DNA from 3 places in the Streptosporangium sp. NPDC000095 genome. Region 1 is predicted to be linked to each of the others. Evidence: riboswitches for the same ligand, from Rfam matches in the RefSeq annotation. Region 1 holds a riboswitch; each other region holds the start of a gene.
What was found. Region 1 has a riboswitch for cyclic di-AMP ahead of ACFY3V_RS09685 (hypothetical protein). Riboswitches for the same ligand answer to the same signal wherever they lie in the genome.
Positions count from the first base shown of each region.

Region 2: linked by a shared signal. The riboswitch ahead of ACFY3V_RS02330 (C40 family peptidase) and the one ahead of ACFY3V_RS09685 (hypothetical protein) in region 1 are both predicted to bind cyclic di-AMP.
Region 3: linked by a shared signal. The riboswitch ahead of ACFY3V_RS28290 (NlpC/P60 family protein) and the one ahead of ACFY3V_RS09685 (hypothetical protein) in region 1 are both predicted to bind cyclic di-AMP.

Region 1 covers NZ_JBIAZS010000003.1:298,910-308,264, reverse strand. Annotated here, with positions in the region: gene ACFY3V_RS09700 (hypothetical protein) at 1-759, shown strand, start outside; gene ACFY3V_RS09695 (roadblock/LC7 domain-containing protein) at 818-1,198, shown strand; gene ACFY3V_RS09690 (hypothetical protein) at 1,211-1,582, shown strand; gene ACFY3V_RS09685 (hypothetical protein) at 1,760-2,590, opposite strand; cyclic di-AMP (ydaO/yuaA leader) riboswitch at 2,841-2,990, opposite strand; gene ACFY3V_RS09680 (DUF4253 domain-containing protein) at 3,371-4,117, opposite strand; gene ACFY3V_RS09675 (hypothetical protein) at 4,466-4,783, opposite strand; gene ACFY3V_RS09670 (antibiotic biosynthesis monooxygenase family protein) at 5,100-5,384, shown strand; gene ACFY3V_RS09665 (DUF427 domain-containing protein) at 5,486-5,869, shown strand; gene ACFY3V_RS09660 (NUDIX domain-containing protein) at 5,989-6,435, opposite strand; gene ACFY3V_RS09655 (GNAT family N-acetyltransferase) at 6,684-7,208, shown strand; gene ACFY3V_RS09650 (N-6 DNA methylase) at 7,373-8,944, opposite strand; gene ACFY3V_RS09645 (restriction endonuclease subunit S) at 8,941-9,355, opposite strand, start outside.
Region 2 covers NZ_JBIAZS010000001.1:582,401-591,755, reverse strand. Annotated here, with positions in the region: gene ACFY3V_RS02360 (DEDD exonuclease domain-containing protein) at 1-806, opposite strand, end outside; gene ACFY3V_RS02355 (phosphotransferase family protein) at 1,009-2,139, opposite strand; gene ACFY3V_RS02350 (NYN domain-containing protein) at 2,318-3,640, shown strand; gene ACFY3V_RS02345 (hypothetical protein) at 3,741-4,373, shown strand; gene ACFY3V_RS02340 (NlpC/P60 family protein) at 4,684-5,634, shown strand; gene ACFY3V_RS02335 (class I SAM-dependent methyltransferase) at 5,868-6,566, shown strand; cyclic di-AMP (ydaO/yuaA leader) riboswitch at 6,906-7,065, shown strand; gene ACFY3V_RS02330 (C40 family peptidase) at 7,148-7,732, shown strand; gene ACFY3V_RS02325 (hypothetical protein) at 8,022-8,870, shown strand; gene ACFY3V_RS02320 (M48 family metallopeptidase) at 8,867-9,355, shown strand, end outside.
Region 3 covers NZ_JBIAZS010000014.1:112,942-122,296, reverse strand. Annotated here, with positions in the region: gene ACFY3V_RS28315 (TIM barrel protein) at 1-82, opposite strand, end outside; gene ACFY3V_RS28310 (ATP-dependent Clp protease ATP-binding subunit) at 477-2,969, opposite strand; gene ACFY3V_RS28305 (Lsr2 family protein) at 3,249-3,581, opposite strand; gene ACFY3V_RS28300 (RDD family protein) at 4,868-5,962, opposite strand; gene ACFY3V_RS28295 (amino-acid N-acetyltransferase) at 6,191-6,868, opposite strand; cyclic di-AMP (ydaO/yuaA leader) riboswitch at 7,204-7,351, shown strand; gene ACFY3V_RS28290 (NlpC/P60 family protein) at 7,357-8,406, shown strand; gene ACFY3V_RS28285 (LuxR C-terminal-related transcriptional regulator) at 8,484-8,684, opposite strand.

The sequences.
Region 1 (9,355 bases):
CTGCTGGGTGCCCGCCGCGGCATATCCGCCCATGCCGTACGGCAGATCAGGCAGGCCACCACCCGCCGGCGACCGGACCCCGCGCTCCCTCCCGGGCCGCAGGAGTCGCGGAAGTCGCGGGAGCCCCAGCCGACGGGGGGCGAGCGGCTGATCGCCCAGGGCCTGCTCACCAGGGGTGAGCTGGAGTTCTGCGTGCTCAGCACGGTGCTCGACGCCGCGTACTTCCTGCTGCGGGCCACCGGGCACCGGCCCAGGTTCCGGCGGGGGGAGCTGCACTGGCTCGGACCGCAGTGGTACTTCGACGCGACCGGCCTGCTCCGGGAGTGCGAGCGGAGGAAGGCGCAGTTGGAACAGATCTGGCCGTCCGCGGAGCTGGACACGCTCCCGGTCGTCCCGGTGGAGCGTATCGGCGCCCACCGGGTGGTGCTGAGCGCACTCCAGTGGGAGGTGCTCGTCGGCGCCGACTCCGTCGCGACCCCGGCCGAGCTGGCGCGCAAACTGGGCCGTCCCGCGTACTCGGTGCTGCTCGCCGTACGACAGCTCGCCTCCTCCGGGCTGCTCCGCGTCCCGGAGCCCGGTCCGGCCGAGGCCCCCGCCGCCCCGGACCCGCTGCCCAGGCGGACGAAGGGCGCCACGGAGATCCCGGCGGCCGGGACGGGCTCCGTGGAGACGTCGGAGTGGATCCCCAGGGCGAACGGGGACCCGGCCGACGTCAACCTGCTCATCCGGCTCAGGAACGCATTGGAGGCAATGACTTGAGCCCGGTCACATGCCGATAAGGCTACGGACGCTGAAGTTGATCGGAAGGAGGATGCCGGTGGAACTGCGCGAGGAGATACGCCGTGAGATGGCGATGCTGCGAGAACGCGTACCCGACGTGGACGGGAGCATCGCGTGCAGTGTCGACGGCCTGACGATAGCCAGCGACCTGAGAAACGACGTCGAGCAGACGGGCGCGCTCTCCTCCGCGGTGCTCGCCCTGAGCCGCCGGATGACGGGCATCGCCGGCAAGGGCGCCTTCGAGGAGACGCTCATCTCCGGAACCAACGGCTACGCGGCGTTCTACGCCGCCGGACCCAAGATCGTTCTCACAGTCCTGGCACGCCCGGGGACCAATCTCGGGCTGCTCAGGCTGGAGGGCCGCAGAACGGCGGACCGACTCGCCGCCGTCAGCTCACGCACATCGATATCCCAGTGATCGGAGACAGTAATGGGCAACATGGACATCTCGCTCAAGGAGATGATGGCGATCGACGGTGCCATCGGCGCGGTCGTCGTCGACTACAACAGCGGGATGGCGCTCGGCGCGCTCGGCGGGTCCAAGGACCTCGACCTCCAGGTCGCGGCCGCGGGTAACACCGAGGTCGTCAGGGCGAAGATGCGGACCATGGAGTCGCTCGGCCTCAAGGACGGCATCGAGGACATCCTCATCACGCTCGGCACGCAGTATCACGTGATCCGCCCGATCTCGGGCCGGAGCGGTAAAGGGCTGTTCCTCTACCTGGCCCTCGACCGGAACCGGGCCAACCTCGCACTCGCCCGGCACAGCCTGCGCGGCATCGAGGAGAAGCTCGAAGTCTGACCCTTTGGTTCGCGGTCCGCGCCCCGGCAGGCGCGGACCGCACCGGAACCCTCGGCGTTTCGAGGATGGTTCTTCCCGATGGCCGCGCCGCCGGGGACGGTGACGGCTCTTTTTGGCCGCCACACCGTCGGAGCCGGTGACGAGGACCGTCTCTGCCCGGTGGCCGCGCCGTCGGGGTCAGTTCTCCTCTGCGGCCACGCCGCCGGGGACGTACTCGGAGACATGCTCGACCATCACCTTGGGCTTGCCGAGCCAGGGTCGCGCCTCCGCGCTCACCAGCTGGGTCTGCAGGCCGATGCCCAGCTTCCTCGCCATCGCGAAGACGGTCGTCGGCGGCTGGGCCGGGTTGGTGTCCCTGCGGTTCCACGCGCCGGTGGAGAACGCGACCGGGTGGTTCTTGATCCCCGTGCCGCCGCCCCACTTGGTGACGACGTACTGGATGTCGATGTGGCCCATGCCACCGTTGCCGTCCACGCCGAGCGTGCCGGCGTTGAACGTGCCGCCGGTCAGGTCGGCGAAGGTCTTGGCGTCGATGTCGATCATGATGCCCTGGTTGGAGGGGTTACCCGGGCCGCGGTCGCCGACGAAGAACTTCGCCTTCTTGCCCTTGTAGAGGATGTATCCCTCGGTGAACAGGGGCCAGCTCGGGCTGGCGATCATGCCCTTCTGCATCGGCTTGCCGCTGGCGGGAAGTCCGGTGTCACCGGCCCGGCCCGAGGAGTCGTCCCAGAAGTAGGAGGCCGTGGTCGCGCCCTGGAGGAGAACGGCCTCGGTACCGGCGGGCGCGCCCGCCGCCGGGTCGTTCGCGAGGCGGGTGGAGGCGGGGGCCGCGGAGGCGGGGGCCGCGGAGGCGGGGAGCGCGAGGGCGACACCGCCGGAGACGAGGAGGCTCGCGGCGGTGAGGGCCGCGGCGAGGCCGCGCCCGAGGGAGGTGTTCCTGTACGGGGATCGCTCGCCCGGACAGGGCGTGTTCAGGTCGTTCTTGTGCATACCAAAGGAGGGGTGCATGGAGAAATGGCTCTTTCGCGAGGGAACGGGGCGGCCAGGTGCGAACACCGAAGGGGTGCACTGGCGGGGACGCGCTCATCGGAAAAGGTGGCGTAGCCGGATCAGCCGATCGCTACGCGGAGCACGGTCCTGAAGGTGCCACGATCAGGCGCGGCGGCGAGGTCGAGGGGACGGGGGGCGGCGTTGAAGTTCAGGTGGTCGGTGCCGACAGGGGGTCCACCGACGTGGTGACGCGGTGATCCATGAGGGGATCTCCTCTCCATCTCGTCTACCGGGTTAGCTGACGGGTTCGGGCGGTGGAGTTGCCCTACCGCCGCGCGTTCGCGGCGGATTCACCCCGGAAAATTGGTTCCCCGGCTCCGGAGCCCTGCGGGCCCTCGGGATTCGACGTCGGCCGGCCGCCTCCTCTTGTGAAGGGCAGGTCGCCAACCGATAACAGTGGACACTACCCACCAAACCGGACAAAGCAAAGCAAACACCATGAAAAACCCAGAAGATCTACCTACAAGCTTCAAGGAAGCCCCATCGATCGCCCCGCCAGGTCGGCACCCGCCCTACCAGCGAGAACGCCTTCCCCAACCCGGCATCCGCCGCGAGAACCCCCGCCCCGGACCCGTACGAGGGCCTTCCCACCGGCGGCCGGCACCCCCGCCCGCGGGACGAAGCTCCTCCCCCGAGACCCACACAGGGCCTCCTCACCGGGGGGTCGACAGCCCATCGCGGGCCCCTCACCGAGACCCGCACGGGATCTCCCCCACCCCGCGGGTCATCCCCGTCCGGTCAGTCCCACCAGAACGACCAGGCGTTCCTGCCCTTGATCTGCTCGGCGTAGTCGACGAGGGTCCCCGCTCCCTGGATGATGCTGTCGGGGCAGAACGTCCAGTGTTCCGCCGCGACGTGCAGGGCGTGCTCGGAGGTCGTCGGCGGCGCGGCGACGCTGAGGTCGAGGGTGTTGAACCCCATTCCGACCACCCGCACCCCGAACCTCTCCTCCCAGCTCCGTACGACGGCCGCGAGCGGGACCATCCACTCGTTGTGGTTCAGGGCGCCCTGCCAGCCCATCACGGCCAGGGCGTCGGCCCCGCGCTCCACCGCGACGAGCCCGAGCGGGGTCCTGCGCTCGGCCACCAGCCCGGCGTACCAGTCGGCGACCACACCGGGATCGGCGGCGAGCCTTCCCGCCGGCGCCGGGCCCGGACACTCGGGACCGTAGGGATCGAGGAGTTCGAGCTGGTCCAGGGTCGCCCTCTCGATCCAGTCGGACCACACCTCGGCCATGAACGCGGCGGCGTTGTAGTTGTCGATCTGAGCGGCGGTGTCGGGGGCGATCTGACCCGCCGACCAGGGCTGGACGGAGTCCTCCAGCAGGACCGGCCACAGGCCCGACTGCTCGTGCTGAGCCCTCAACCGGGCCCAGTACTCACCGGAGACCGTCACCTCACTCAGCCAGAACGCCGGACGGCGACGGACCGCGAGCTGAGCGTAACCGGGGTCGGGCCACACCACGTCCCCCGGCGGCAACTCCACCGAGAGCCTCCTGCCCCCGCCTCCCCCGTCCCCCTCGCCTTCGTGGGCTCCTTCTCCCCCATCGGCGAACAACTGGCCCAGAACTGGCGGGAGTCTCTCACGCTCGCAATCGCTCATCTCTACCGATCCGATCCTGACCACGGATCAATTTTGGCCTGTCAACCACCCCGAGGGACAGTTCTGCCCTGGTCCAGGCAAAAATTATCGGTACAGAGAGGAACGAAGCCGAGCGGGTGCCACCCCTCCACGCCCGACGAATGCTCAACGAGGCCGTTCGGGGCCGCACGTCACGTCCGCGAGGGCGCCGTGAGTCTCGGGGGTAATGGACAGGCCCGCGAAGCCGGAGAGCTAGGGCTCGAAGAGCACCAGGGGATGGCGCCGCGTCATCTCCAGGACCACGCGGCACACCTCCCCCGCCCGTGGGAAGACCGCGTTCATCAGCACGAAGTCCTCCCCCACGGTGAGCGGCTCGGACCACGGTGAGGCGCCGTAGTTCTCGACGGTCAGGTCGGGGAAGAGCGCCGTCAACTCCTCGTAGAAGGCCGCCACCTCCGGGCGCGGCTCACCGGGCGCGGCTCCGCTCTCGTCCCAGGCGAGATATCGAAGAAGGGCCTCCCGCGCGGTGATCGGTCCGGCCGCGAACCAGACTCCGAGATCAAAGCTCACACCATGTCCTCGTCGTCCTCGTCGTCCTCGTCGTCCTCGTCGTCCTCGTCGTCCTCGTCGTCGCCTGCCCAGCCGTCGAATCCTACGTGCCCGGCGGACACCTGATATGCGCGAACCGTACGGAAAGGTCGACGCCCGAGATGCGCGACCGGCGCGGAAGGATCGACGTCTGGAATGCGCGACCGGCGCGGAGGACGGACACCTTTATATACGCGGCCGACGAGGAGGGGGCGCGGTGGGCCAGGACAACGCGAAAAGGGGGCACGCGTGTCCATGAGCGAGGCTAAATGTCGGTGGCGGGCCGTACCCTGCCAGCGTGATCATTATCTCCGGCTGGATCCGTGTCGACCCCGATGCCCGTGACGACTACCTCAAGGGATGCGTGAGCGTGATCGAGCAGGCCCGCGCCGCGTCCGGCTGCCTCGACTTCACACTCGGCGCCGACCTCGTCGACACCGGCCGGATCAACGTCTACGAGCGATGGGAGTCGGAGGAGACCCTCGACGCCTTCCGGGGTTCCGGGCCGAGCGACGGCCAGGAGACGATGATCCGCGACGCCGAGGTGTCTCGCTACCAGATCTCCGGCGTCGGCCCCGCCTGAGCGGGAGGCGACAGATCTCCCCTCCACCGGGGAGGGGGACGGCGACGCGGTTCAGGGTCCGGGGTCCGGCAGACTGGATATGACAGAAAGGGGTTCTCGTCATGACCGACAAGCCCATCCTGGAGCCCAGCCCCAGTCACCCGATCACGATCACGCCGAACCCGGCCCGGATCGTCGTCTCGGTGGCCGGCCGGGTGGTCGCCGACTCGCGGAGCGCGTTGACACTGCGGGAGGCGGCGTACCCGCCGGTGCAGTACATCCCGATCACCGACGTCGACCGCTCGCTGCTGGAGCGGACCGACACCGCCACCTACTGTCCTTTCAAGGGCGACGCGAGTTACTACACCGTCACGGTGGACGGGAAGCAGGCGGTGGACGCGGTGTGGTTCTACGAGTCGCCGCATCCGGCCGTCGCCGAGATCAAGGACCATGTCGCCTTCTATCCCGACCGGGTCGACTCCATCGTCGAGGAACCGGCCGCCTGAGCGTCTCCCGGCGCGAGTGCGCCGGGAGACCCATCGATCAGAAGACTGCGTGCAGCCGAATCGCCTTCGAGATGCTCGCTCGACACCAGGCAGGACACAACCCAGATCGGGAACCAGACCTATTTGCGGTGAATGAGGAGGCGATGTGCCTCCTGCATTTCTTTCGGCAGATCGTGTGGCGCGAACCATCTCGCCTCCAGGATCTCGAAGTCGTCGAGCTTGAGCGTTCCACCGACGAGCTCGGCCTCGTACGCCACCTCCAGGCGGAGCCTGTAGCCGCTCTTGAGCTGCACGAGCTCTCCGACGTCGACCTTCAGGCCGGTCTCCTCGCGCACCTCGCGGCGGACCGTGTCCTCGAAGGTCTCCGACCTGTTCGCACACCCGGTGGGCAACCCCCACTGCCTGCCCATCGGCCAGAAACGATGCTTCAGCAGAAGCACGTTGCCGTCCGCGTCACGGACGATCCCGGTCACCCCGACCGTGAACTTGGCGTGCCGGAGCCAGAGGATGCGCCACTGGAGCGAACCGTTGACGAGCCTCCAGAGCCGGACGATCAGCTTCTTCACGGTAGGTCCCATCTACGGGTCGGCGCCTGTCTGAAGGCTGGACGCTATCGGGAAAAGACGACGCGGCGCCGCCGGTTGGCCCCGTCTCGTACGAGACCGCCGACGGTTCGATCGGGTTCGCCCCGCTGAACATCCGGCACCTGACCGGGAGGTCTCCGTCGTGGGCCGACAGTCCCCCGCCACGGACCGGGATCGCCGTTCGGCGAAACCGATCGACTCCCCAAGTTTGATCACGTTAGCGTGGCCGCATGCTCGAACCGCGCACCGACCGTCTCCTGCTCCGCCAGTGGCGAGACTCCGACCTGGCCCCCTGGGCCGCGATGAACGCCGACCCCGAGGTCAGGGAACACTTCCCGGACCTGCTGACACATGAGCAGAGTGCCGCCTTCCTCACCCGCATCCAGGAAGAAATCAGCAGGCGGGGCTACGGGTGGTGGGCGGTGGAGGTCGTGGCGACCGGTGAGTTCATCGGCTTCACCGGCCTGAATCCGGTCGAGGGCATGCCGTTCACCGGCGTGGAGATCGGCTGGCGGCTGGCGCGCTCGGCATGGGGCCACGGCTACGCCACCGAGGCCGCCCTGGCCTGCCTGACCTTCGGTTTCGAGACCCTCGAACTGCCGGAGATCGCCGCAATGGCGACCACCACCAACCTGCGGTCCCACGCGGTGATGCGCCGGATCGGCATGACCCGCGACCCCGACGCCGACTTCGACCACCCGAACGTGCCCGAGGGGCCGCTACGCCGGCATGTGCTGTACCGGATTCGCCGATGAGGCGCTGGAGATCGGCCACCTGGCGAGGTTAACGCCGCTCACCGCGCGAGGTGCCGTGTCCAACGCGCTCACCACGTCAGTGTGGGCAGTCCCTTCCGGTCGTCGCAAGCACGGACGGAGATCCGCAGCGAGGTCGCAGCCGGGCGGCGCGGGTGGCGAATCTGTCATTCGTCCAATGGACTCTTCGAGTCTCGGAGGGCGGCGCGGGCCTGGAGCGCTTCGGCGATGGCGGCGAACTCGCTGAGGGCGGCCTCCAGGTCGTCGACGATCTCCTGAGCGATGATCTCGGGAGGCTGGAGCGCGTCGGCGTCCTCCAGGCTCGGGTCCTTGAGCCAGAAGATGTCCAGGTTGCACTTGTCGCGGGCGACCAGCTCGTCATAGCCGAACTTCCGGAAGCGTTCCGTCTCCACCCGCTCGTCGGGTGACTTACCCGGCAGGTAGGAGTCGACGAAGTCCTGAAGGTGCTCGCGGCGGAGCGGGTTCTGCTTGAGGGTGAAGTGCTGTGCGGTACGGAAGTCGTACACCCACAGGTTCTTCGTCCAGGGCTCCTCGCTGGCCGGCTTCCGGTCGAAGAAGAGCACGTTCGCCTTGACCCCTCCGGCGTAGAAGATGCCGGTGGGCAGCCGGAGCAGGGTGTGGACGTCATACTCCTTGAGCAGCCTGCGGCGGATCCCCTCCCCAGCGCCGCCCTCGAAGAGCACGTTGTCGGGGAGGACCACGGCGGCACGGCCGTGGATCTCCATCAGCCGGGCGATGTGCTGGACGAAGTTCAGCTGCTTGTTGGTGGTGGTCTCCCAGAAGTCCTGCCGGTCGTACGAGATGTCGTCCCGGGTCGCCTTGCCGTCCATGCCCATCACGGTGATCGAGGACTTCTTGCCGAACGGCGGGTTGGCCAGCACCAGGGAGGCACGGAGGGACGGTGGCATGGCGAGCGCGTCACGTGTCTCGATGGGCGACGGCCCGTCCGCCTGGCACATGCCGTGCAGCAGCATGTTCATCGCGGCCAGCCGGGCGGTGCCGTCGACCAGTTCGATCCCCCGGAACGCCTCGCCATGGGTGAGACGGTGCCGCTGACCGGGGGTCAGGTCCTTGTGGTGCCTGCGGATGTAGTCGTTGGCGGCAAGCAGGAAGCCGCCGGTGCCGCAGGCCGGGTCGATGATCGTGTCACCGGGGGTCGGTTGCGCGCAGTCGACGATCGCCGTGATCAAGGAACGCGGGGTGAAGTACTGCCCGGCGCCGGACTTGACGTCCGTCGCGCTCCGGGCGAGCAGCTGCTCGTAGGCGTCACCCTTGACGTCGGTGCCATGCTGCCCCCAGGTCTCGTTGTCCATGAGGTCAACGATTAGCTTCCTGAGCAGCGCGGGCTCCTGCACCTTGTTCTGAGCCTTACGGAAGATCAACCCAAGGGTGTCCTCCTGCTTGCCCATCTCGGTGAGCGCGTCCCGGTACGCCTCCTCCAGCTTCCCGCCGCTCAGATTCTTGAGGATCTCCCAGCTGATCCCCTCGGGCAGGATCTGACCACCGCCGAGACTCGCGGGCAGCTTGGCCCGCTCGTCGGCCATCTTGAGGAAGAGCAGGTAGGTGAGCTGTTCGATGTAGTCGATCGCCGACACACCCGAGTCGCGGAGCACGTCGCAGTAGCTCCACATCTTGTCCGCTAGCCGCCGCGCCTCCGCCTGCCGCCGCGCCTCGGCCTGCCGCTCGGCCTGGTCGCCGTCGGGCATGGTCGTCGTCACAGCAGTTCTCCCTGCTCGTAGGTGGTGGGGGTACGGCCAGCGTCCGGCCATTCGGTACGGGTTGCGGCGAGTGAGGTTTTCGGCTTTGCGCGGCGTGCGCGGGTGGTTTTGGAATGTTGAGCTTGTTCGGCTTTGATCCGTGCGAGCAGCTCGGAGGCGGGCTCGTCTGCTGGATCCTGCGGCAGGAGCCGTCCCACAAAAGCTTCTTTCAGAAGAGACCTCCGTAGCGCGTTGCTTCGTTGCCTCGCGTCGCCCATCTCCCGCTCAACGACATCAAGATGGGAGCGCCAACGCTGTGCCTCGGCAAGAAGGCTGTGCTGAACGTCCAAAGGTGGAACAGGTATCTGTATCGCTTTTATTTTAGCTGTGCTCAACGTGTGTAGCCCGCTCGTCGAGCTGGCAACCTTACGA
Region 2 (9,355 bases), on a different contig from region 1:
ACCCTCGCGGCGATGCCGATCATCTCGCGGACGCGGGGCCTGGTCTCGCTCGCGGTGAAGTAACCGCGCACGCGGTTGCGCAGGTTGGTGCTCTTGCCGACGTAGAGCGGGTCGCCGCCCTCGTCCTCGAACACGTAGACGCCGGGACCCGCGGGAACCGCGTCGGCCAGGTGCCGCTTGCGACGCTGCTCGGGGGTGGGAGCGCGGACGAAGCCCTTGAGCTCCTCCAGCGTCCGCACCCCGAAGGAGCCCGCCCGCTCCAGCAGGGCGTGCAGCACGTCGACGGTGGCCTGCGCGTCGGCGAGCGCCCGGTGGCAGGGCTCGGTGCCGCTGAAGATCCTGGCCAGGGTGGCCAGCTTGCAGTTGGGCGCCTCGTCGCGGGTGAGCAGCTTGCGGGCGAGATCGACGGTGTCGACGACCTGGTGGGCCGGCGGGGGATACCCGTGCGCGGCGCAGGCCGCCTTGAGGAATCCGAGGTCGAACCCCGCGTTGTGCGCCACGAGGGTGGAACCCGTGGCGAACTCCAGGAAGGACGGCAGCACCGACTCGATCCTCGGCGCGGCCACCACCATGCTGTCGGTGATGCCCGTCAGCACCGAGATGAACGGCGGGATCGGCGAGCCGGGGTCGACCAGGGTGGCGAACTCGCCGAGCACCTCGCCGCCCCTGACCTTGACGGCGCCGATCTCGGTGATCGCGTGCTCGCCCGCGGAGACGCCGGTGGTCTCCAGGTCGAACACGACGAAGGTGACCTGGCTGAGCGGGGTGCCCAGCTCGTCGAGTGTTCCCTGTACGGCGTAGTCCACGATTCACGACCATAGAAGCCTCGACCGACATTTACCGCACCGGCCTCTTCCGCGCCCGGTGCGCGCCGGGCGCGGGGAGAGCCCGCGGCCTCCACGGATCCGCGAGGGCCTCCGACGGGCCTTCGATCGGGCTTCCGACGGGCTTTCGAGTGCCTTCACGAGTGCCTTCAGGGGGACTTTCACGGGTGTTCTCTCCGGGGCCTCAGCCCCAGTGGCTTCCGTCCAGCATCCGTTCGAGGGCGGCCCGGTGCATCACCAGGTCGTCGGGATCGCCCGGCATGACCCGCTCGCCGAAGTGGATCCTGCGGTGCTCGATGCGGGCCATGATGATGCCGTGCCTGAGGGCGGCGTACGTCTCGTAGAACTCCATGTCCCGAGGCTTGTATCCCGTTATTTCGTAGTACGTCTGGCAGACATCCTCGCGCCGCATGAAGTCCGGCATCCCCGGCAGTTCCATGAACTCGGTGATCTCCTGGAAGAAGGCGTGCAGGAAGATCATCCAGGAGATGTCCAGCTCACGGGGGCCGATCGCGGCCATCTCCCAGTCGAGCACCGCCACGGGGGTGAAGTCCTGGTACATCACGTTGCCGATACGGGCGTCACCCCAGTTCAGCACGTCGGGTCCGGGATCCGCCGGCCAGTGCTCCTCCAGCCAGGCGAACGCCCGCTCCAGCAGCGGCACGGGCATGGAGCCGTGCGCCCACTCGTAGTAGGCCCGCTGTTCCTCGACGTGCCTGCGCAACGCCGTTTCGCCCGTCCCCGGGCTCCGCAGGGGGCGTAGCTCCTCCGCGGTGAACCGGGCGTCGTGCAGCGTGGCCAGGATCTCGACGCTGCCGCGCTGCAGCCGGTCGCGGTCGGCGGGGGAGGCGTCCAGCAGCCGGCTCCCGAAGGTGTAGGGCATCACGTCCGGCGGTATGTCGCCGGTGAGCCGCTCCATCACGAAGAACGGGGCGCCCAGCGGGCCGGGGTCGGGCTCGTACCACAGGGTCCGGGGCGCGAGCACGCCCGCGCGCTCCCTCGCCAGCCGCATGACCTCGTACTGCCTGCCGAGGTCGTAGCCGGGGAAGACCGGGACGGCCTCGTCCGCCGGGGCCATCCGTGCGACGCACGGAAGGTCGTACCCGCCCTCGGCCGAGGTCCAGGAGGCGTCGAAGAACAGGGTCTCGCTGGACATGCCGTTGTTCAGGGGACGGGAAAGCGGAGAGATCGTGACCGGGCCTCCCACCCTCAGGGAGAGCCACGACCTCATCCGCTCGCGTAACTCCCCGAGGTCGCGGGTCGAGGTCCGTATCTTCTCGCTCCGCCGGTCGTGCTCGTTCGTCGGCTCATGCATCGCGCTCTCCCGGGTGGCGTACGTCACAAGGTGATCCGCACAGTCGTAACCCAGCAGCAAGCGCTTGTCCATAAAGCGTTCACGGCCTCGTCGATCACCGGCCCACGTACGGTCAGGTCGGGGTCACGGTGCGGTAGCCGTACCCTTGACGTGAAGACCGATCCGAGTAGGGGCCGTGATGAGTTCAGCCGGAGAGGGCCTGTCTCGTCCGTTACCCGAGCAGGTTCGCTTACACGTCGTGGAGCTGGCCGCCCAGATCCTCGGTTCGATGCCCGCGGCCTCGGTGCCACTGCCGCTGAAGGGGATCGCCAGGTTCGATCCCCGCAAGAGGGCCAGGCTGGGCGGCGCCCCGATCGCCGCGCAGCTGGAGGTCGACAAGAAGTTCCGTGAGCTGGTCGCGGAGACGCTGACCGCGGGCTGGCCCGAGCTGGTCGCGAGCCTGGCCGAGGGCACGGTCCCGCCGGCGGCCGAGCCCGTCATGGTGGCCGCCGCCGCATACCTGACCAGGCCGCCGGGCTGGGCGGACATGGTGGAGGCGGCCCGCGCCGAGCTGGAGAGGTCGGCCGTCGCGGCCGAGGGCTCCGCCCAGGAGCAGACGGTCTCCCGGCTGCGCGAGCAGCTGGCCGCCCAGAAGACCGCGGCCAAGGAGGAGTCCGAGCGGCTGCGCGAGCAGCTCAAGACCTCACGTTCGGAGGTCTCCGACCTGCGCCGCAGGCTGCACGAGGCCCGCGAGCGGACCAAGGCGGCCGAGGCGCGTGCCGCCGCGGCCCAGGAGGTGGCCGACGAGGCCAAGGCCGCCGCGCTCTCGGCGGGCAGCACCGTGGAGAGCGAGCTGCGCCGCCTGCGCGAGCGGCTCGCCGACGCCGAGCGGCAGCTGGAGTCGACGCGCAGGGCCGCGCGCGAGGGCCGCAGCGTGGAGGACACCAAGGTCCGGATGCTGCTCGACGCCCTGCAGGACGCCGCCGCCGGGCTGCGCAGGGAGCTCGCCCTGCCCTCGGGCATCCACCGTCCCGCCGACTCGGTCGCCTCGGTGGCGCCGGGCAGGCAGGGGGTCCAGGCGGTTCCCGCGCGGGCGCTCGCCGACGACGACCCCGCCCTGCTCGACCAGTTGCTCGCGCTGCCGCAGATCCATCTGATCGTCGACGGCTACAACGTGACCAAGGCCGGTTACGGAACGTTCACCCTGGCCGACCAGCGAAGCCGCCTTCTCACCGGTCTCGGCGCGCTCTACGCGCAGACCCGCACCGAGCTGACCTGCGTCTTCGACGGCGCCGAGCTGAACGGGCCGGTCCCGGTGTCGGCACCCAGGGGGGTGCGCGTGCTGTTCAGCGCCCCGAACCAGATCGCCGACGACCTGATCCGCCAGCTGGTCCGCGCCGAGCCCGCGGGACGCGCGATCGCGGTGGTCTCCTCGGATCGCGAGGTGGCCGAGTCGGTGCGCAGGATGGGCGCGAGGCCGGTGCCCTCGGTGCTTCTTCTCAGACGTCTGGGCCGCGCGTAAACCTTTTGAGGTCGTGGGGCATCGGATCACCCAGGAGGCTCGATTCGTTGACTTTCTCCCCACGGCTGAAGGCGGGGGTCTCCGTGCTGAAAGGGTCCAGATGAAGAAGATCATAACGCTCGCCCTCGCCGTCCTGGCCGCAGGGGCGACCGTCACCACCCCCGCGACGGCCGAGGCGGCCGCCATTCCCAGGGGTTTCCTGCTGTACGAGAAGGACGCGGCCAAGAAGGACAACGATCCCGAGACCAACTGGACGGTCGGCAACTCGGCGAAGGCCAGGCTCGCCGTCAACCCGTGCGACAGGCGCACACTGGCCGCGACCGGCCGCGTGGCCGCCCGGACGGTGACCTTCACCGGCGTGCCGGACTTCATGAAGGTCGAGCAGGTGATCCTGTACGGCTCACGGGCCTCGGCCGCCTCGGCCGTCGCCCAGGTGCGTGCCGCCCTGGTCAAGTGCGCGGCCAGGACCGACTCCGGCGCGAGTTACCGCTACGCCTCCTCGCGCCTGACCGGGCTCGGTGACGAGGCGCTGAGGATCTCCGGCCAGGTCTACTACGGCAGGAAGGCAGGGGTGGGCGGTGACCGGAGCGTGCTGGTCAGGAAGGGCAACGCCGTCCTGGTCTATCTCTGGGCGGGGGAGTACGACAAGCCGGGGAAGGGGGACTGGAGCGTCCAGTTGCGCGACGCCAGGAGGATGACCGCCAAGATCTGCGACATCGCCGCCTGCGGGTAGTGCGACCGGAGTACCGGCGGGGGTGCTTCCCGCGGCCGGGACACCACCTGTTCCCAGAGGGCGCTTCCCGCGGTGCCCCCCTGCGGCCGAGGTACCGCTCCTGACAGGGCCGTCTCCCGCGGCCGACGACGCCCTCCGGGGAGAAAACCGTCGGCCGCGGGTAAAGCGGTCACCTGCGAACAAGGAGCAAACCCGGTGAAAAGGTGAGTCAACCATTACTTCTTCTGTACTATTCGCCGCAGGTCTGGTGCAGTCGGGAGGCGTTGACGTGGCCGTGGCGGGTTTGCCGGTTGGACTGATTCGGATACCGGTGGCGGTAGGGCTCGCTCTCGCGTTGTTGACGATGCCGGTGAGCGGAGCGTCCGCCCAGCTGAGGCCGACCCCCGCCGAGGCGAAGAAGAAGCTGGAGAAGCTCAACGAGCAGGCCGACCAGATCGTCGAGAAGTACAACCAGGCCTCGGAGAAGTGGAAGCGGGCCAGGAAGAAGTACGGCGATCTGAACGCCGATCTGACCCGCCAGAACAAGCAGGTCGCCGGGCTGCGCAAGGAGCTCGTCTCGATGGCCGTCAGCAGCTACCAGGTCGGGTCGATCAACGGCTGGGAAGGCATGATCTACCAGTCCGACCCCGGTGCCCTGCTGAGCGGCCTGGCGGCCGCCGACCAGATGTCCACCTCCCGCGCCCAGTCGCTGAACGCCTTCGACGAGGCCACCAAGGCGCTGCGGATCGGCCGGGACGAGGCGAAGAAGGCCCTGGTCGACGCCGACAAGACGCGGGACGAGCTGGCCGAGGAGAAGGCCAAGGCCGAAAAGATGGTGAGGGCACAGACGAAGCTCCTGCGCGAGCTCAACGCCTTCAAGGTGGGCAACCCGCAGAGCACCGGGGTCCAGTACACCGGCTCAGCCTCGGGCAACGCCCGCGCCGCCCTGCAGTTCGCCTTCGCCCAGATCGGCAAGCCCTACCGGTACGGCGGCACGGGTCCCAGCGGCTGGGACTGCTCCGGTCTGGTCCAGAGCGCCTGGCGCAACGGGGGAGTCTCCCTTCCCCGGACGACCTGGGAGCAGTGGAGCTGGGGTGCGAGCCGCAAGGTCTCCCTGAGCGACCTCCAGCCCGGCGACCTCATCTTCAGCGAGGGCCTCGGCCACGTCAGCATGTACGCGGGCAACGGCCAGATCGTGCACGCCCCGCAGACGGGCGACGTCGTCAAGACCGTTCCGCTGTCGTCCTACGGCCGTCGCATCGTCGGAGCCGTCCGCCCCTGAGCGTTGCCCCCGCAGCGTTGCCCTGCAGCGTTGTCAGTGGCCGTCAGTGGCCGCCATGGCTCCCCGGTGGCGCCCGGTGCCCCAGGCGGTCCCCCGGTGCTCCCCTGTGGCTCAGCGGCCCCACGGCGGCTCCGTCCGCAGTGGCCTGCGAGGCGACGGCGCGGCTCCCGGCCGGGTGAGGTGCCGGGAAAAACCGGATGTGCCGGGCGCGGTGCTGCTGCGAGCATCGGAACATGATCAAACCATGGATACCCGACGAGCTCGCGTACGCCGGACCTGAGCACCTCGACGCCGCGTTCGTCGCCGGGTTCGACCGGAAGCAGGGCAGGCCCGACCCCGAAGAGGACCTCGCCGTGCTCGCGAGGCACGGCGTGGGGGAGAGCGCGACGGTGGTGGAGTTCGGCGCGGGGACCGGACAGTTCGCCCTGGCCGCGGCGCGGCGGTTCTCGCGGGTGGTGGCGGTGGACGTCTCCCCGGCGATGCACGACTTCCTGGCCGCCCGTGCCGCCGAGAACGGGCTCTCCGCCGTCGAGTGCGTGCGGGCGGGCTTCCTGTCCTACGAGCACACCGGGCCGCCCGCCGACGCGGTCTACACCCGCCACGCACTCCATCAGCTCCCCGACCTCTGGAAGGCCGTCGCGCTCGACCGCGTCGCGCGGATCGTACGGCCGGGGGGCGTCCTGCGCCTGCGTGACCTGATCTTCGACTTCCGGCCGGACGAGGCCGACGCCGTGTTCGGCCGCTGGCTCGACGGCGCGGCGGACGACCCCGCGCTCGGCTACACGCGCGAGGACTACGCCGAGCATCTGCGCACCGAGTACAGCACCTTCAGATGGCTGCTCGAACCGATGCTGGACGCCGCCGGCTTCGAGATCGTCGAGGCGGACTTCCAGCAGTCGATCTACGGGGCCTACACCTGTGTCAGGCGCTGAGAGCGTCCGGCCGACCGTCCGGGAACGGTCCATCATCAGTGGATCGCGATGAGTGTGACGAACATTACGAAACCGTGATTTGCCGGGCGTGATGCGAAGGATGTGACGAGGGTCATATCTCATTAGCATAAATGGCCATTAAGCAGGGATAACAGGAAGATCAAGAAGGGTGTCGGCTCTCCCGGATTTGGGGAATGCTTTGCCGAACGTTGGGGATCGGGGTAACTTCTGGCGTCGCGACGTGCAAGCCACGCCGTCGCGGCGAATGTCGGTCTTCGGGCCGGTTCCCTTATAAGAATCCAGCCGGCCGCCGTGCCCCCACCCGGGGGTGGAGATCATTACGGCGGCCCGCCGAATCCATGCAGCCAGGAGGCATGGAACCGGGGACCCAAAAGGCCCAGCACGCTGCGGCCAGGGGTGAATCGGCATGTTTATGCCGTAGGGCATCTTCCAAGCCCGAATCCGTCAGCTAACCCGGTAGGCATCAGTGGAAGCCCCAAGGAGAAATCCTGTCCAGCACCCTGCACAACCCTCGTCTGTCGCGCCTTTTCCGCCTTTCCCTCGGCGGTATCGCCCTCACGTTGACCGCCTCAGCCGGAGCGGTCACCCTCGGGCCCACGGCGGCGCAGGCGGCGGACGGTCCTCCCGAGATCCTGGTCAACAGTGCGGCCGGCGTCTCTGAGAAGACCGAAAGCACCACCAAGACCGTCACTCAGGCCTCGGCCACAGCCACGGCGAAGGCCAAGGCCACGGCGAAGGCCAAGGTGAAGGCCAAGGCCAAGATGAGCAAGGCGGCACGACAGAAGGTACGGGCCGGTAAGGCGGTCTCGACGGCCAAGAAGCAGATCGGCACCCCTTACCGCTGGGGAGCCTCCGGGCCCGGAGCGTTCGACTGCTCGGGGCTCGTCCGGTACGCCTGGAAGAAGGCGGGTGTGTCCCTCCCCAGGGTCACGCACAGCCAGTACAGGGCGATCAAGAAGAAGGTCTCGTGGAGCAAACTGCGCCCCGGTGACCTGATGTTCTTCAGCGGGAAGGGCCACGTCGGCATGTACGTCGGCAAGGGCAGGATGGTCCACTCGCCGAGCAGTGGCAAGACGGTTCGTGTCGTGAAGCTGGCGGGCTACTACAAGTCCTCCTTCGCCGGAGCGGCACGGCCCGGAGCCTGAGCCCGCGCTCGGGTGGGGGACCCGGGACCGCGTCGAGCGCGGCTCCCGAACTCCGAACCCGAGTGCCGGACCCGAGCACGGCGCCCGAGCGCCGGACCCGAGCACGGTGCCTGAGCACCGCGCCCGAGTACGGGAGCCCGAGCCCGCGTCCGGGCACACGCCGGAGGCGCGTCGAAAGCGCGTGCCGAAAGCACACGCCCGAGCACGGAAAAGCGGCCCCGGCCCTCCACCAGGAGGGCCGGGGCCGCTCCATGCCGGTCGAGATGCCGGTCAAGTACCATCGGCTCGTATGTCCGTCCCGAAAGGGCGCCGCGCCGTGCTCGCCGGGATGCTGGCGCTGATGAGCGCCGGTCCGTTCGCCGGGACGGGCCCCCTCCTGGCCGGAGCCGCCCCGCTCCTCCCGCACGGCCCGTACGATGCCCGGCGCCTCCTCCGGGACCCGGGCGACCTCCGCGACCTGTGGCCGGGTGCCGCCGTCACCGTCAGGGGCGAGCACTCCCTCGTGATCGGCCACGGCGTCCCCGACGCCGTCCTGCGGGATCTGGCGGCGAGGGCCGACCGCGCCCGCGCGACGATCGCGGAGATCTGGGGGCCGGTCCCCGCGGTGATCCTCTTTCCCGCCGACGACGCCGAGGCCGCGACGCTCGCCGGAGCCGGCAGCACCCGCGGCCTGGCCGCGATGGCGACCGCGGACCGGGTGATCGTCCTGCCCTCGGGATACGCCAGGCTCACCGAGACCGGCAGGGACGTGGTGATCACCCACGAGCTCGCCCACGTGGCCACCGGCGCGACCCGTGGTGGCCGGGTGCCGATGTGGCTGTCGGAGGGCTTCGCCGACTACGTGGGCTACCGCGACGCCGGGATCGCGGTGCGCACGGCCGCCGCCGAGCTGGCCGCCGAGGTGCGCGCGGGCGTCCTGCCCGAGCGTCTGCCGGGACCGGCCGACTTCGCCCCCGGTGCGCCGAGGCTCGCGCAGGCGTACGAGGAGGCGTGGCTCGCCTGCCGGTTCGTCGCGGAGCGCTTCGGGGAGAAGGCGCTGGTGAGGCTCTACGGTAGCGATGTCGGGAGCGCGCTCGGCCTGTCGCCGGCCGAGTTCACCGCATCCTGGCGCGACTACCTCGGGAAGGAACTCACGTGACGCTGAGCACGAAGGACGCGCCCTCGGGCGTGCGGTCGGCGGGATGGGCGACGGCCGGCCTGGGGGCGGTCACGCTGGCGGTCGTGGCGTTCACCACGCCCTGGAGCGTGCTGCCCGACGGAGCTCCGCCCGTCACCCCTGATCCGGCCCGCGACTTCACCGCCGAGCAGATCGCCAGGGCCGAGACGTTCGACGCGCTGGTCAGCCTTCCCGGCTACCTGTCGCTCGGCCTGACGCTGGTCGTGGCGGGGGTGCTGATCGCCACCCCGCTGGGCGCGCGGCTCGTCGACCGGCTGCCGGGGCCGTGGTGGCTGCGGACGCTGCTCGGCGTGCTGGCGCTGTCGGTGGCCGTGGCGATCCTGCGCTGGCCCCTGGGGATGTGGTCGGAGGGCTACCTGCGCGACTTCGGGCTGTCCACCCAGGCATGGCCCGCGTGGGCGGCGGACCGGGCCAAGAGCACCGGCATCGGCGCCGGGCTGACCGCG
Region 3 (9,355 bases), on a different contig from region 1:
GGTTCTCCAGATCCTCGGCGGGGTGCACGCCCGCGTTGTAGGCCAGGTGAACGAGCGTCCCGTCCTCGTGCCGTAAACGCATGCGTGCCTCCAAAGCGTGCTTCCGTGTAAGCGTCCCCGATGACCCCCGCGCCGCTCGTCGACGGCGGCGCGAGCCGGAGCCCTCCCGGCCGGGAGTCCGGCCCGGTCGTCTGAAGCATCCCGCGCGGGCACCGATCTCCGCGTCACTCTCGGAGCTGATTCCTCGGTACGTCGCCGGGCTTACCTCGATACCGCTCTCACCGCAGCCGGTACTGCTTTCAGATCGTCCGGGTGAGAGTCACCGAACTCACTCTACAGAGTGTAGTACTACCTGTCGTGGCGAAATACCGTCTTAGATAACAAATGAGCAGACCCCGCCGTGAGTCTCCTCACGGCGGGGTCTGCTCATTCGGCCTGAATCAGGCCATGTCCGGCCTGCCCCGGTCCTGGATCGGCTACACGATGGCCGCGGCCGAGTCGGGGACCTGGGGAGACGGCGCGTTCTCACCGATGAAGGTGAACTTCGCGTTCTCCCCCTCGCCCTCGATCCCGATCTTCACGATCTGACCGGGACGGAGCTCCCCGTACAGGATCTTCTCGGACAGGATGTCCTCCAGCTCGCGCTGGATCGTACGGCGGAGCGGACGGGCGCCCATCACGGGGTCGTAGCCACGGTCGGCCAGCAGCTGCTTGGCCTCCTGCGTGAGCTCCATCCCCATGTCGCGGTCCTTCAGACGCAGGCTCACCTGGGCCAGCATCAGGTCGACGATGCGGATGATCTCCTTCGGCGTGAGCTGGTGGAAGACCACGATGTCGTCGACACGGTTGAGGAACTCCGGCCGGAAGTGCTGCTTGAGCTCCTCCTGGACCTTCGACTTCATCCGGTCGTAGTTGGACTCGGCGTCGTTGTTCTTCGCGAAGCCGACGCCCTGACCCTTGGAGATGTCTCGGGTGCCGAGGTTCGTCGTCATGATGATGACGGTGTTCTTGAAGTCGACCACCCGGCCCTGGGCGTCGGTCAGGCGACCGTCCTCCAGGATCTGCAGCAGCGAGTTGAAGATGTCGGGGTGGGCCTTCTCGATCTCGTCGAACAGAACGACCGAGAACGGCTTGCGCCGCACCTTCTCCGTCAGCTGACCGCCCTCCTCGTATCCGACATAGCCGGGAGGCGAGCCGAAGAGACGGGAGACGGTGTGCTTCTCCATGAACTCCGACATGTCCAGCATGATCAGCGCGTCCTCGTCCCCGAACAGGAACTCGGCCAGCGCCTTGGACAGCTCGGTCTTACCGACACCGGACGGACCGGCGAAGATGAACGAGCCACCCGGACGGCGCGGGTCCTTCAGACCGGCGCGCGTACGGCGGATCGAGCGGGACAGACCCTTGATGGCGTCGTCCTGGCCGATGATCCGCTTGTGGAGCTCGTCCTCCATGCGGAGCAGTCGCTGGGACTCCTCCTCGGTGAGCTTGAAGACCGGGATGCCGGTGGCGGTCGCCAGGACCTCCGCGATGAGCTCCTCGGTGACCTCGGCGACGACGTCCATGTCGCCGGCCTTCCACTCCTTCTCACGGCGCTCGCGCTTGAGCTGGAGCTGCTTCTCCTGGTCACGCAGCGCGGCGGCCTTCTCGAAGTCCTGCGCGTCGATCGCGGACTCCTTGTCGCGCCGCACGTTGGCGATCTTCTCGTCGTACTCGCGGAGGTCCGGCGGCGCGGTCATGCGGCGGATGCGCATGCGCGAGCCGGCCTCGTCGATGAGGTCGATCGCCTTGTCCGGCAGGAACCGGTCGCTGATGTAGCGATCGGCCAGCTGCGCGGCGGCCACCAGGGCGCCGTCCGTGATGGAGACGCGGTGGTGTGCCTCGTAACGGTCACGCAGGCCCTTGAGGATCTCGATCGTGTGGCTGAGGCTGGGCTCGGCCACCTGGATCGGCTGGAAGCGTCGCTCGAGCGCCGCGTCCTTCTCCAGGTGCTTGCGGTATTCGTCGAGGGTGGTGGCTCCGATGGTCTGCAGCTCGCCTCGGGCCAGCATCGGCTTCAGGATGCTGGCGGCGTCGATCGCGCCCTCGGCGGCACCCGCGCCGACGAGCGTGTGAAGCTCGTCGATGAACAGGATGATGTCGCCTCGGGTGCGGATCTCCTTGAGGACCTTCTTCAGCCGCTCCTCGAAGTCACCGCGGTAACGGGAACCGGCCACCAGGGCGCCCAGGTCGAGGGTGTAGAGCTGCTTGTCCTTGAGCGTCTCCGGCACCTCGCCCTTGACGATCTTCTGGGACAGGCCCTCCACGACGGCGGTCTTGCCGACGCCGGGCTCTCCCACCAGGACCGGGTTGTTCTTGGTCCTGCGGGACAGGACCTGCATGACCCGCTCGATCTCCTTCTCCCGGCCGATGACCGGGTCGAGCTTGCCCTCACGGGCGGCCTGGGTCAGGTTGCGTCCGAACTGGTCCAGCACAAGGGAGGTCGACGGTGCGGCCTCGGTCGGACCGCCCGCGGCGGCCGGCTCCTTGCCCTGGTAGCCGTGGAGCAACTGGATGACCTGCTGCCGGACCCGGTTGAGATCGGCTCCCAGCTTCACCAGCACCTGGGCGGCGACGCCCTCGCCCTCACGGATGAGGCCGAGCAGGATGTGCTCGGTGCCGATGTAGTTGTGTCCCAGTTGCAGGGCTTCGCGGAGCGACAGCTCAAGGACCTTCTTGGCACGCGGGGTGAACGGAATGTGCCCCGACGGCGCAGACTGACCCTGGCCGATGATCTCCTCGACCTGCTGACGCACACCTTCAAGACTGATGCCGAGGCTCTCCAGAGCCTTGGCGGCAACGCCTTCACCTTCATGGATCAAGCCAAGAAGAATGTGCTCCGTACCGATGTAGTTGTGGTTGAGCATCCGGGCCTCTTCTTGGGCCAGGACGACAACCCGCCGTGCGCGGTCGGTGAACCTCTCGAACATCTCGTCGCTCCTCACAGAGCGGTCAGGCAGGTCCGGGATATCCGAGCCCTGTCATCCCGCATGGTAGCCCCGACCCGGCGACCGCTCTATGCAGAAGACGTTCCCCGAGCGCAGGGCGTTCACCCTCCATCCAACTACTTATGGGGGGTGCGATGTTCCCGCTACGCCGCAAGCGAACGACGTTTGTCTTCCAGTAAAACGCATCATGCGGTCATGGCCGCCACCGGACCCCACCGTGACCGCCATAACCGCATGATTCACTCGATCTACTGAGCCGATCTAGTGAGCCTGCTCGTACTGCTCGACGATCTTCGAGGCGATCCGACCGCGCTCGCTGACATTGAGTCCGTGAGACTTCGCCCACGCCCGGATGTCGGCGCTCTTCTCTCGCGTGAGTGCCCGCGCTCCGCCTGCGCGGCGGCGGCGGGGAGCCAGGGCGCCGGAACGGCGGGCGCTCTGCACGAAAGGCGACAGGGAGTCGCGGAGCTTCTTCGCGTTAACGTCACTCAGGTCAATCTCATAGCTGGTGCCGTCAATCGCGAAGGCGACAGTCTCATTGGCCTCGCCCCCATCGAGGTCGTCGATGAGAATCTCCTGGATCTGCTTGGCCATCTACACAATCCTTTCGCGGAGTATTGTTTCATTCGCAAGCTAAACATATACCCGCGATCGAAGAGCGGCAATTCCAGGAGCTCGGCGATTCTCACAGGCAACCGAGACTCACCGGTCGAGCCTCCGGTGGATCAGCTCTTCTGCGACTCGGGGTCGGGCCGTTTTGCCGGACGTCGGCCGGCGGCTTCACTCCGAAGTAGCTTGACGACTCCGAAGATGAAGGCCCCGCCGACGACCGCCGGGGGTATCAACGCGGACAATACGTCGTACATTCGCCCTCGCTCCGCACCGTGGGTGGCTTTCTGGGGACCATGAAAATGTGGCGGCGGCTCTCCGGGCCTCGCGAGCGCACCCGATCGCTGGAACCGCCCATAGATGACCATAGCGCCACCGACCGGCGACACGCGCGCAGGGGCGACCATGCCGTCTTCCTCCAGCCTAATGCTTCTCTCCAGCTCTCTTACCGGTTGTGGTCGTAAAGGCACGAGGAAAAACCAGGTGGACGATCAGGTGATCATCATCGTCGCCGTAATACCAATGCCGCGCGGCTTCCGCGCCGCTGCGCCATCGACCTCCCGGCGACGAAGTCCCTGCTGAAGGGGGCTGTCCGCCGGGATGAACAACACCTTGCCATGGAGCCTGAGATCGCCGCCGACGACTTCATCGCGAGAATGCCCTCCGTCGACAGAACGCCCGGACGGGGAGCTGCTCGCTTCATCACCTCGGTGTGAACCGATGTGACACAAGTGTATGGAACAAGACGGATCTTCAACACTTTCTTGCCAAGAGTACGACCCACTCTGGCACGGAGTACATAGTCGTAGACCGTATAACCACCAAACACGATGCACTCCTCAGACAACCTCGCCAACACCGGGCGCCCCGATCCGGATCCGTAAGAAGGTCTTCACCGGCTGCCCCGAACACACGGCGGAAGGCGAAGAAGAGAATCCGACGCGAGGTCACCGAGGATGCCGGAGGCGCGCGGCGCCGACCATTCGGCGAGTAGTGCACGAACCCCCGACGGGGACGGATCCGGCATTGACCCCTCATAGGGCGCCCAGGGCGGACGTGAGCCCGTTGTGGGCAACGTACGCGAATATTCCGGCGAGCGGGTCGAGACTCGGTCATAACTTCCCCCGCGTTGCTCAGGGCGCGGCAAATGGTTTTGAGGCTTCCGCGCCCCGGCCCCCGAGACCCTTACGGACCCCTAAGGGCCCCCGTTTTCTCACCCGCGCACGAAAACGGGGCCGGCGGTTGAACCGCCGGCCCCGTTATTCAGGGGACTACTTGATCTTGACGACGACCGTCCCCGCCACCTTGTCGTGCAGGGCCTGCTGCAGCGGCTTGTCCCACAGCAGCCACAGGACGTTCACGAGGCTGAAGATGTTGAAGAGGAAGCCCACGAAGGGGATCCAGCTCAGGAACTGCGGGCCGAACATCACCCCGGCGCGCTTGACCGCCATGTCGGAGCCGAGCCCACCGGGCGGCAGGGCACTGCCGACCGGCACGACCTTGATGCCCATGACCATCTTGCCGACCGTCTGGCCGCCCCTGCTGAGCATGAGGAACTCGTAGGCCATGTAGATCGCCGCGCTGACCAACGCGATGAGGAGCCCGGCGAGGAAGGTCCCGCTCCCCTCCGTGATCGACGTGCCGTCGAAGGTGGGGGCGGTCACGAGCATCGCGGTCAGCACCAGGCTGATGATGACCCCCGGGATCGCCAGGATGATCCCGTCGACCAGCCTCGCCAGCAGACGCTGCCACCACTCCGCGAGCGGGGCGGGCGCCCCGGGAGGACCGCCGTACGGCTGGCCGTAGCCCTGCTGCCCGTAGCCGGGCTGCTGGCCGTAGCCCTGCTGGCCGTAGTCGGGCTGCTGGCCGTAACCCTGCTGGCCGTACTGCTGCCCGTAGTCCGGCTGCTGACCGTAGCCGGGCTGCTGGGCCCCCTGCTGGCCGTAGCCCGGCTGCTGGCCGTAAGCCTGCTGGCCGTAACCGGGCTGGGACTGCTGACCGTAGCCCGACTGCTCGTGGGACGCCTGCTGGCCGTAACCGGGCTGCTGCCCGTACGACCCCGTCCCGCCCTGCTGGCCGTACCCGCCGGTCCCGCCCTGCTGGCCATAACTGGGCTGCTGGCCGTAACCCTGCTGCTGGGACTGCTGGCCGTAGCCGGGCTGCTGCTGCCCGTACGACCCCGTCCCGCCCTGCTGGCCGTAACCCTGCTGCTGGGACTGCTGCCCGTAGTCGGGCTGCTGGCCGTAACCCTGCTGGCCGTAACCGGGCTGCTGGCCGTAGCCCTGCTGCCCGTAACCCTGGCCGTAGCCGGGCTGGCTCTGTCCTGGGCCGGTGTTCGGCTGTGAGGCCTCCGACCGATATCCCATGACCGTTACGTCGGGATCGAGTTCGCCAGCGGCTCGACCCGCGTTGTGCTGTCCGTAATCCGGGTGTCCCGACGGTGTGCGATCGCGGTCGGGATCATCCTGTGGATACGGCGGCTGTCCGGTGCTCACCGCGTCACCTCACTTAGACTGCGCATGTGGCAAATGTCAGACGCACATGCTTGCTGCTGCACAAGGTATCGACATAGGTATCGACAGTCACCTTTCCGATCAGTCAGCTCCAAAGTCATCACAGTCGGGCTCACGTGTCAGGTGGAGCAGCATCCGGGTGTTTCCCAAGGTGTTGGGCTTGACGTGCTCCAGATCGAGAAACTCCGCCACGCCCTCGTCGTAGGAGGCGAGAAGCTCCGCGTAGACCGCGGGAGCGACGGGCGTGCCCTGGATCTCGCGGAAACCGTGCCTGGCGAAGAAGTCGACCTCGAAGGTGAGGCAGAAGACCCGGCGCAGGCCCAGCTCCGCGGCCGTGCGAATGAGGGCGGAGACGATCCGGTGGCCGATTCCCATCCCGCGACGGGTCGGATCGACGGCCACGGTGCGGATCTCGGCCAGATCCTCCCAGAGGACGTGGAGAGCCCCGCAGCCGATGACCGCCCCCTCGGCGTCGGTGGCGACCCAGAACTCCTGAACGTCCTCGTACAGGGTGACGGTGGCCTTCTCCAGCAGGCGGGGGCCGACGCCGCCGTAGGTGTCGACGAGCCGCCTGATCGCGCGGACGTCCGGGGTCCGGGCACGACGGACCGAGACCTCGGCGGCCTTGGCGATCTCCGCGACCTCGGCCGCCGCGGGCAGGGGCGGGTCAGGCTCCGCCCCCTCGGGTCCCGCGCGTCGCTCCCCGCCGCCCGGGGTGCTCACGACCGGCACGGGAGAATGCTCAGCAAGCTGCTCCATGACCGTTCAGCGTACGTCCTCACCGGTCTTCAATTACGGCTCCTCCTTAACTCGCGGCACACCCCCCTCACATGACCGCCGGTAATCGCTTTACCACACTGGGCGCGCGGCATCTCACGTGTGCCACAACTCACCTTTGGTACGGTCCCGGACCTGGGAAGACCTTCCCCGCACCCCCCGCCGGGGAGGTAAAGGCAGCGTAATGGCCATGTTGATCATATTGACATGTGATCTTTCCGTGACACTTCAGTTGCGGAACCTCCACTGAATTCGCAGTTCTGGTTGAGCAGGAACCACGGGTGCACTAATCTCCGTGCTCGATGTCAGAGACGTAAAAGCCTGACCCGCCGAATCCCTCACCACGGGGAACCGGGGACCCACCACGTCCTTGGGGGTGAATCCGAGTGCCACCGGCGCACTCGGTAGGGCTGCCTCCGGCCCGAACCCGTCAGCTAACCCGGTAGGCGGCCGAGGAGAGGAGCCCGTTGGTGAAGCGCGAGCGCGACCGCGGAGGAAAGAACGCGGGCGACGACGCCCGCCGTCGAGAACGCGCGCCGCGCGGGCTGCGCCGCCGCATGGCGGTGATCGGCCTGGCATTCGCCACCCTCACTCTCGGCACACCGACGGTCGCGGCCACCGCCGACCCCGAACCCAGCCTCCAGCAGCTGGCCAAGCAGGCCGAGAAACTGCACGAGGAGATCGGCGTCCTCGCCGAGCGGTACAACGGCGAGCGGGTCAAGCTCAGGCAGGCCCAGCGGGCCGCGGAGAGCGCCGAGAAGATCCTCGCGTCGAGCGAGTCGGAGCTGGCCTCCCGTCGCACCAAGGCCACCCTCCTGGCGCAGAGCACCTACATGTCGGGCGGCCTGAACTCCGGACTCGCCTTCACACAGGCGACGGACCCCGACACCTTCCTCGATCAGGCCACCACCAACTACGCGCTCCAGCAGCAGCAGAGCGAGGAGGTCGCCCAGGTCGCCCGGGCGATCGAGGCCGCCGAGCGGGCGAAGGCCGGCGCCAAGGCGAGGACGTCGGAGGTCAAGAAGCTCCTGGCGGAGATCGACGGCAACCGGACCAAGATCGAGCGTCTGGTCGCGCGGGTCGAGAGCGACCTGTTCAGCGAGGTGCGTGCCAGGGCCGTCGGCAACAGGGGCGCCCGGGTGAAGACCAACGTGCCCATCGTGGGCAGCGGCAAGGCCGCGGAGGCGACCCGCTGGGCGCTCACCCAGCAGCTCAAGCCGTACGTCTGGGGCGCCGAGGGTCCCAACTCCTTCGACTGCTCCGGGCTGGTCATGTGGGCCTACCAGAAGGTCGGCATCAGCCTGCCGCACTACACCGGCGACCAGTGGACCGCCGGCACCCACGTCTCCAGGAAAGAGCTACGCCCCGGAGACCTGGTCTTCTTCTACAGCGACCTGCACCATGTCGGGATCTACATCGGCGCGGGCCTGATGGTCCACGCGCCCCGGACGGGTGACGTCGTCCACATCACCACGATCGACAACCGGCCCTTTGTCGGAGGCGTCCGCATCGCCGCCTGAGCGTGCCCCACCCCGCCCCCCTGCCCTGTCCGCACGCGTGCCCGGCCCGACCTGCCGGGCACGCGTGCGGTGCCGTGTCAGATCAGGCGACGGCGTGCGGCCCAGGCGACGGCCTCGATCGCCGTGGCGACACCGATGCGGTCGCAGATGCCTCTCAGCCTGCGCCTGACGGTCCGCCCGCTGATGTCGAGGCGACGCCCCACCCGATCGACCGTGACACCCTTGGCGAGCTCAGCCAGCAGCACGAGATCGTCATCGCTGAGACCGATATCGCTCATGCCCAGGGGGCTGTCGCCATGGCGTGAATCCACTTCTGGATATGCCATCAAGAGTCACTCCCCCCACTCTGGAAACCGGGTGCGAGACGCCGGAAATGAATACCGTCCGCCAGGAACGGTAAACGCCTTGTTCAAAGGTCGTCAAGTTCCGCTCTTCATAGCGCGCGTCCAGTATTGACATAGTAGGCGCTACATGAAGTACTCATGATATGTCAGTGCCTTTGCGGCTATGTCATGACCCATCCCGAGCACGAGCCGGCAGGTACCCCTGGCTGCGGTGATCGAAGTCCTGGCAGAACAAGGTTTCGCGGGAGCCCTCGCCCCGCCGGGCGCGCCGGAGCGGGTCCTCCGGAGATCCGGACTGCCCGCATTTCTCGGTAAAAACCGATCTCTTCCCGATAGTCTTCGGCGGCCATCACCATCCGCCACCTTGACGACACGCCGCGAAAAAGACGGAAATATAGGGGTCGAGGAAGCGGCTTCGCGGCATTCGTGAAGTATCACGCGGTGACGATGGGACGCGAAAGCGATATTGGACGTGCTGGAAATGGATTTCTGATCCGCACGGAAAGGCGTCCGGCATTATGGGGGACCATGGGCGCGACGACCGTTTCCAGCCCTCAGCTCTCGTCCCGTCCGTCCCGTCCGTCTCGTCGACGGCCCCGCGGCAC